Hydrogenophaga sp. SL48: one gene and its partner. The protein of the gene in region 1 interacts with the protein of each later gene in a pairwise test. Links are inferred from orthologs where the notes say so. Each region holds a gene or a part of one and is shown in the gene's direction. Other genes may lie near its edges.

Region 1 (3,548 bases):
GAACCAGCCGCGCGACGAGCCCATCTGCTCGGCAAACCAGCCCAGACCCAGCGCCAGCAGGGCCAAAGCACTCGCCGACCGGAAGCCGAGCAGCGCCCGCGCCGACCAGGCGCAGGCCCAGAACATGACCACAGAGGCACCGGCCAGCGCCAGCGTGAGCGGCGGGTCGCGCCACGCGGTGGCCAACAGGTAAGCGACGGACAACAGGCCCGCCGACCACACAACAAACGAACGCGAACGCACAAGGGCCACAGGCACCTCACAGATTGATGTTGATCACAAACCCCCTGACCTCTCGGCCTGCAACCGGGCAGTGGAGCCCGACCCAAGGACCGAACCGATTGTCACCGTTTGTCAAAAATCGACACACAGCGCGCCGGTGTACAGCCGATTTGCCGCACAGGCATGGACGGGTTTTCCCGAAATAGACCGGCCAATACCCACATCCGTCCCCGACTGGAGGGGAAAAAGAAGCCCCTGCGTCTTGAAAACGACACAGGTCGCCCTTATCATTAGCACTCGCTGACGTTGAGTGCTAACACCTTGACGCCAAGTCGATCAGCGGCCCCACCCGTCCCGGGATGGCTGAAACCGTCTGACCCAATCCCTTCCTCGTTCAATTTCAGGAGATGCAATGAACCTTCGTCCTCTCGCCGATCGCGTGATCGTCAAACGTATCGACAGCGAAACCAAGACCGCTTCCGGCATCGTCATCCCCGACGCCGCCGCTGAAAAACCCGACCAGGGCGAAATCCTGGCCGTCGGTCCCGGCAAGAAAAACGACAAAGGCGAACTGTCGGCCATGAACGTCAAGGTCGGTGACCGCGTTCTGTTTGGCAAGTACAGCGGCCAGACCGTCAAGGTCGACGGCAATGAACTGCTGGTCATGAAGGAAGACGACCTGTTCGCGGTCGTCGAGAAGTAAATCTTCCGTCCCTCATCCCAAACCAATACTGAAGGAACCTGAAAAATGGCAGCAAAAGACGTGATTTTCGGCGGCGAAGCCCGCGCCCGTATGGTTGAAGGCGTGAACATTCTCGCCAACGCCGTGAAAGTGACCCTGGGCCCGAAAGGCCGCAACGTGGTGCTCGAGCGCTCGTTCGGCGCCCCCACCGTGACCAAGGACGGTGTGTCCGTGGCCAAGGAAATCGAACTCAAGGACAAGCTCCAGAACATGGGCGCCCAGATGGTCAAGGAAGTCGCTTCCAAGACCTCCGACAACGCCGGTGACGGCACCACCACCGCCACCGTGCTGGCCCAGGCCATCGTGCGCGAAGGCATGAAGTACGTGGCCGCCGGCATGAACCCGATGGACCTCAAGCGCGGCATCGACAAGGCTGTGGAAGCCCTGATCGCCGAGCTGAAGAAGGCCTCCAAGGCCACCACGACCAGCAAGGAAATCGCCCAGGTCGGCTCCATCTCCGCCAACTCCGACTCCAGCATCGGCGACATCATCGCCAATGCCATGGACAAAGTGGGCAAAGAAGGCGTGATCACCGTGGAAGACGGCAAGTCACTGCAGAACGAACTCGACGTCGTCGAAGGCATGCAGTTCGACCGCGGCTACCTGTCGCCCTACTTCATCAACAACCCGGAAAAGCAAGCCGCCTTGCTGGACAACCCCTTCGTGCTGCTGTACGACAAGAAGGTGTCCAACATCCGTGACCTGCTGCCCACGCTGGAGCAGGTCGCCAAGGCCGGCCGTCCGCTGCTGATCATTGCCGAAGACGTCGAAGGCGAAGCCCTGGCGACGCTGGTGGTCAACACCATCCGCGGCATCCTGAAGGTCGTGGCTGTCAAGGCCCCTGGCTTCGGCGACCGCCGCAAGGCCATGCTGGAAGACATCGCCATCCTGACCGGCGGCAAAGTGATCGCCGAAGAAGTCGGCATGACGCTGGAAAAAGTGACCCTGGCCGATCTGGGCCAGGCCAAGCGCATCGAAGTGGGCAAGGAAAACACCACCATCATCGACGGCGCCGGCGCTGCCGCTGACATCGAAGCCCGCGTCAAGCAAGTGCGCGTGCAGATCGAAGAAGCCACCAGCGACTACGACCGCGAGAAGCTGCAAGAGCGCGTGGCCAAGCTGGCCGGCGGTGTGGCCGTGATCAAGGTCGGCGCTGCCACCGAAGTCGAGATGAAGGAAAAGAAGGCCCGCGTGGAAGACGCCCTGCACGCCACGCGCGCTGCGGTGGAAGAAGGCATCGTCGCCGGTGGTGGCGTGGCCCTGCTGCGCGCCCGTCAGGCCGCTGGTGTCATCAAGGGTGACAACGCCGACCAGGACGCCGGCATCAAGCTGGTGTTGAAAGCGATTGAAGCGCCCCTGCGCGAAATCGTGGCCAACGCCGGTGGCGAACCGAGCGTGGTGGTCAACGCCATCCTGGCCGGCAAGGGCAACTACGGCTTCAACGCCGCCAACGACACCTACGGCGACATGATCGAAATGGGCATTCTGGACCCGACGAAGGTGACCCGCACCGCGCTGCAGAACGCCGCTTCGGTGTCCAGCCTGATGCTGACGACCGAGTGCATGGTTGCTGAATCCCCGAAGGATGACGCACCTGCCGGCGGCATGGGTGGCGGCATGGGTGGGATGGGCGACATGGGCGGCATGGGCATGTAAGTGCTCCTTGCCTGAGACGCCATGCCGGCGTTGCAAGGGCTTGCCGTGGCGCTGCCACTGTCTACGCCCTTGCGCCTTGGCCTGGCGCCTCATGCTGCGTCGGAATGCATCACTGCACGCTGACCAACCTCCAAGAAAAAGCCCCGCGAAGCGATTCGCGGGGTTTTTTTCTGGGTGGTTGTCTTCTGGCCTGTGGTTCGCCAGACGGGGGTTCAGAGGCGCGTGGGAGGACCCGCGAGCGAGTCGCGCTCGGCCAGCGGGCGGAACAGGCGCCACCAGGCCAGACTGACGCCGATGGTGCCCAGCCCGCCCAGCACCACCGAGCCCACCGGCCCGAACGCCGCGGCGGTCACGCCCGACTCGAACTCGCCGAGCTGGTTGCTGGCGCCGATGAAGAGCGTGTTGACCGCCGCCACGCGGCCCCGCATGGCGTCCGGCGTTTCCAGCTGCATCAGGGTCTGGCGGATCACTACGCTGACCATGTCGGCCGCGCCGGACACGGCCAGCGCCAGCAGCGACAGCCAGAACGAGGTGGACAGGCCGAACACCACCATGCACAGCCCGAACACGGCCACCGCCACCAGCAGCTTGCGCCCGACGCGCCGCTCCAGCGCCCAGTGCGACAGCACCAGCCCCGCCGCCAGCGCACCGACCGCTGGCGCCGAACGCAACACACCCAGCCCTTCGGGTCCGACGTGCAGGATCTCCTTGGCAAAGATCGGCAGCAATGCGGTGGCGCCGCCCAGCAGCACCGCGAACAGGTCCAGCGACACCGCACCCAGCAGCACCGGATGTCCCCACACGTAGCGCACACCGGCCAGCAGCGTCGACGCGCTGACCGGCTCGCGCGCCACCGGCTGGCGCTCGTAGCGCACCCACAGGCAGGCCAGCGCCGCACCGAGGAACAACAGCGTGCAGACGATGTAGA
Region 2 (3,528 bases), 1.7 Mb from region 1 along the record:
CGCTGGGGGAGGTGTAGCTGGCGGCCACGGTGCGCCGTGCGTCCACCCAGCTGATGGCCTGAAGTTCCGGAAACTGGCTGATCAGGGTCTCGGCCTGGAACTCGAATTCTTCGGCGCTGATTTCCTTGTTGTCCACCTCGCGGGCGAGACGCATCAGCTGCTCCTGGCGTTCCAGCAGCCGCAGCCTCAGGCGCTGCTGTGCGTACTCGACGTCGCGGGTCACCGCTTCCTGTTCGCGCTCCAGCTCTTCATAGCGCAGGTAGGTGATCGCCACGGCGATGGCCGAGAGAAAGAGCAGCACCGAGAGCAACGGCGCCAGCGTCGCAAAGCGGTCCTGGCGCGAGGGCGGCAGCCTGCGCCACCAGCGGTTCCACCAGCCCAGCGGGGTGCTGTTCCCCACCGGGGTGACTGGTTTTTCGGGGGCAGATTTCATGCGCCGAGTTTACGTGTGGGCACCTGCCTGCAAGAGGATAAAAGCCACAGGCTGCTATAAATTTGATATCTGCAGTATTCCGCATAATGAAATATAAAAGCACATATTGAAATTGCCGCTGTTTTGTGGAAAAATCCGTGACACTGCGGGAAGCCCGCCGTAAGCTCAATTTCAAACCAACAGGAGACAAGCATGTCAGCGTCCGACGCTCTCAATGGCCGTGGTGTGGGGGATGCCGATTCCCAGGAAACCCGCGAATGGATGGAGGCGCTGGCCGCCGTGATCGAGCGGGAGGGGCCGGAGCGCGCGCACTTCCTGCTGGAACAGTTGCTCGAAGAAGCCCGCCAGAACAGCATCGACCTGCCGTTCTCGGCCAACACCGGCTACGTCAACAGCATCGAGGCCGACCAGGAAGCCCGTTGCCCAGGCAACATCGAGATCGAAGAACGGCTGCGGGCCTACATGCGCTGGAACGCCATGGCGATGGTGGTCAAGGCCAACCGCCACAACCCCGAAGACGGTGGCGACCTGGGCGGTCACATCGGCTCCTTTGCCTCGCTGGCCCACATGTTCGGCGCCGGCTTCAACCACTTCTGGCACGCCGAGAGCGAGAACCACGGTGGCGACTGCCTCTACATCCAGGGCCACGTGTCGCCCGGCGTGTACGCCCGCGCCTACCTCGAAGGCCGCCTGACCGAAGAGCAACTGCTCCATTTCCGTCAGGAAGTGGACGGCAAGGGCCTCTCCAGCTACCCGCACCCCAAGCTGATGCCCGAGTTCTGGCAGTTCCCCACCGTCTCGATGGGCCTGGGCCCGCTGATGGCGATCTACCAGGCGCGCTTCCTGAAATACCTGCACGCCCGCGGCATCGCCAACACCGAGAACCGCAAGGTCTGGGTGTTCTGCGGCGACGGTGAAATGGACGAGGTCGAGTCGCTGGGCGCCATCAGCCTGGCCGCGCGCGAAAACCTCGACAACCTGATCTTTGTGGTGAACTGCAACCTGCAGCGCCTGGACGGCCCGGTGCGCGGCAACGGCAAGATCATCCAGGAACTCGAAGGCGAGTTCCGTGGCTCCGGCTGGAACGTGATCAAGCTGCTCTGGGGCTCCAATTGGGACCCGCTGCTGGCGCGCGACAAGGACGGCGCCCTGCGCAAGATCATGATGGACACGCTGGACGGCGACTACCAGGCGTTCAAGGCCAATGACGGTGCCTACGTGCGCAAGCATTTCTTCGGCCGCGACCCCAAGGCGCTGGAGATGGTGGCGCACCTGAGCGACGACGACATCTGGAACCTGCGTCGCGGTGGCCACGACCCGCAGAAGGTCTACGCCGCGTACCACAAGGCGGTGAACCACAAGGGCCAGCCGACCGTGCTGCTGATCAAGACCGTCAAGGGTTTTGGCATGGGCAAGTCGGGCGAAGGCAAGAACAACGTGCACCAGACCAAGAAGCTGACCGACGAAGACATCAAGATCTTCCGCGACCGCTTCAACCTGCCGATCCCCGACAGCGAGCTGCCCAAGCTGCCGTTCTACAAGCCGGCCGACGATACGCCGGAGATGCAGTACCTGCACGCCCGCCGCAAGGCGCTGGGGGGATACCTGCCGCACCGCCGCACCAAGGCCGACGAGAGCTTCACCGTGCCCTCGCTCGACACCTTCAAGAGCGTGATGGAACCCACCGCCGAAGGCCGTGAAATCTCGACCACGCAAGCCTATGTGCGCTTCCTGACGCAGTTGCTCCGCGACCAGGCCCTGGGTCCGCGCGTGGTGCCCATCCTGGTGGACGAGGCCCGCACCTTCGGCATGGAAGGCCTGTTCCGTCAGATCGGCATCTACAACCCGGCAGGCCAGAACTACACCCCGGTCGACAAAGACCAGGTCATGTACTACAAGGAAGACAAGGCCGGTCAGATCCTGCAGGAAGGCATCAACGAGGCCGGCGGCATGTCCAGCTGGATCGCGGCGGCCACGAGCTACAGCACCAGCAACCGCATCATGGTGCCGTTCTACGTGTACTACTCGATGTTCGGCTTCCAGCGCATCGGCGACCTGGCCTGGGCGGCCGGCGACATGCAGGCGCGAGGCTTCCTGCTCGGCGGTACCAGCGGCCGCACCACGCTCAACGGCGAAGGCCTGCAGCACGAAGACGGCCACAGCCACATCCTGGCCGGCACGATCCCGAACTGCATCAGCTACGACCCGACCTTCGCGCACGAAGTGGGCGTGATCCTGCACCATGGCCTGAAGCGCATGGTGGAAAAGCAGGACAACGTGTATTTCTACCTGACCCTGCTGAACGAAAACTACGCCATGCCGGGCCTGACCGCCGGCACCGAAGAGCAGATCATCAAGGGCATGTACCTGTGCAAGCCGGGCGCCAAGGGCGACCAGCGCGTGCAACTGCTGGGCTCCGGCACCATCCTGCGCGAGAGCATCGCCGCCCAGGATCTGCTGGCCGCCGACTGGGGTGTGCAGGCCGATGTGTGGAGCTGCCCGAGCTTCAACGAGCTGACCCGCGACGGCCAGGACGCCGAGCGCTTCAACATGCTGCACCCGACCGAGCCGCAGCGAGTGCCTTTTGTGGCGCAGCAGCTGGAGAAGCACGCCGGCCCTGTGGTCGCGTCCACCGACTACATGAAGAACTACGCCGAGCAGATCCGCCCGTTCATGCCCAAGGGCCGTTCGTACAAGGTGCTGGGCACCGACGGCTTTGGCCGCAGCGACTTCCGCAGCAAGCTGCGCGAGCACTTCGAGATCAACCGCCACTACATCGTCATCGCCGCCCTGCGTTCGCTGGCCGACGAGGGCAAGCTGCCGTTGGCCAAGGTGGCCGAGGCGATCAAGAAGTACGGCATCAAGGTCGACAAGATCAATCCCTTGTACGCATAAATTTCCGGAGACAACAACATGGCACTGGTAGAAGTGAAGGTCCCGGACATCGGCGACTTCGACGAAGTGGCGGTCATTGAACTGCTGGTCAAGGTGGGCGACACGGTCAAGGCCGAACAGTCGCTGATCACGGTCGAGTCCGACAAGGCCTCGATGGAAATTCCGTCCAGCACCGCTGGCGTGGTGAAAGAACTGCGAGT

Evidence for each region. The genes of interacting proteins can lie anywhere in the genome.
Region 2: the proteins of groL (region 1) and aceE interact in binary tests that used the Escherichia coli proteins (3 or more experiments, as listed by UniProt). The link is inferred for Hydrogenophaga sp. SL48 from one-to-one orthologs.

What each region holds. Positions count from the first base shown.
Region 1 is NZ_CP063400.1:274,811-278,358, reverse strand. Bases 343-3,295 are described here. They hold groL (chaperonin GroEL), read left to right. Parts: upstream 343-970; coding sequence 971-2,620; downstream 2,621-3,295. Other genes in these bases: IM738_RS01265 (MFS transporter), read right to left, coding at 2,833-3,295; IM738_RS01275 (co-chaperone GroES), read left to right, coding at 635-925. In the rest of the region: IM738_RS01280 (carotenoid biosynthesis protein), read right to left, coding at 1-258; more of IM738_RS01265, read right to left, coding at 3,296-3,548.
Region 2 is NZ_CP063400.1:2,024,731-2,028,258, reverse strand. What follows is about bases 298-3,528. They hold aceE (pyruvate dehydrogenase (acetyl-transferring), homodimeric type), read left to right. Parts: upstream 298-625; coding sequence 626-3,328; downstream 3,329-3,528. Other genes in these bases: aceF (dihydrolipoyllysine-residue acetyltransferase), read left to right, coding at 3,347-3,528; IM738_RS09620 (PAS domain-containing sensor histidine kinase), read right to left, coding at 298-433. In the rest of the region: more of IM738_RS09620, read right to left, coding at 1-297. UniProt on the Escherichia coli protein: Component of the pyruvate dehydrogenase (PDH) complex, that catalyzes the overall conversion of pyruvate to acetyl-CoA and CO(2).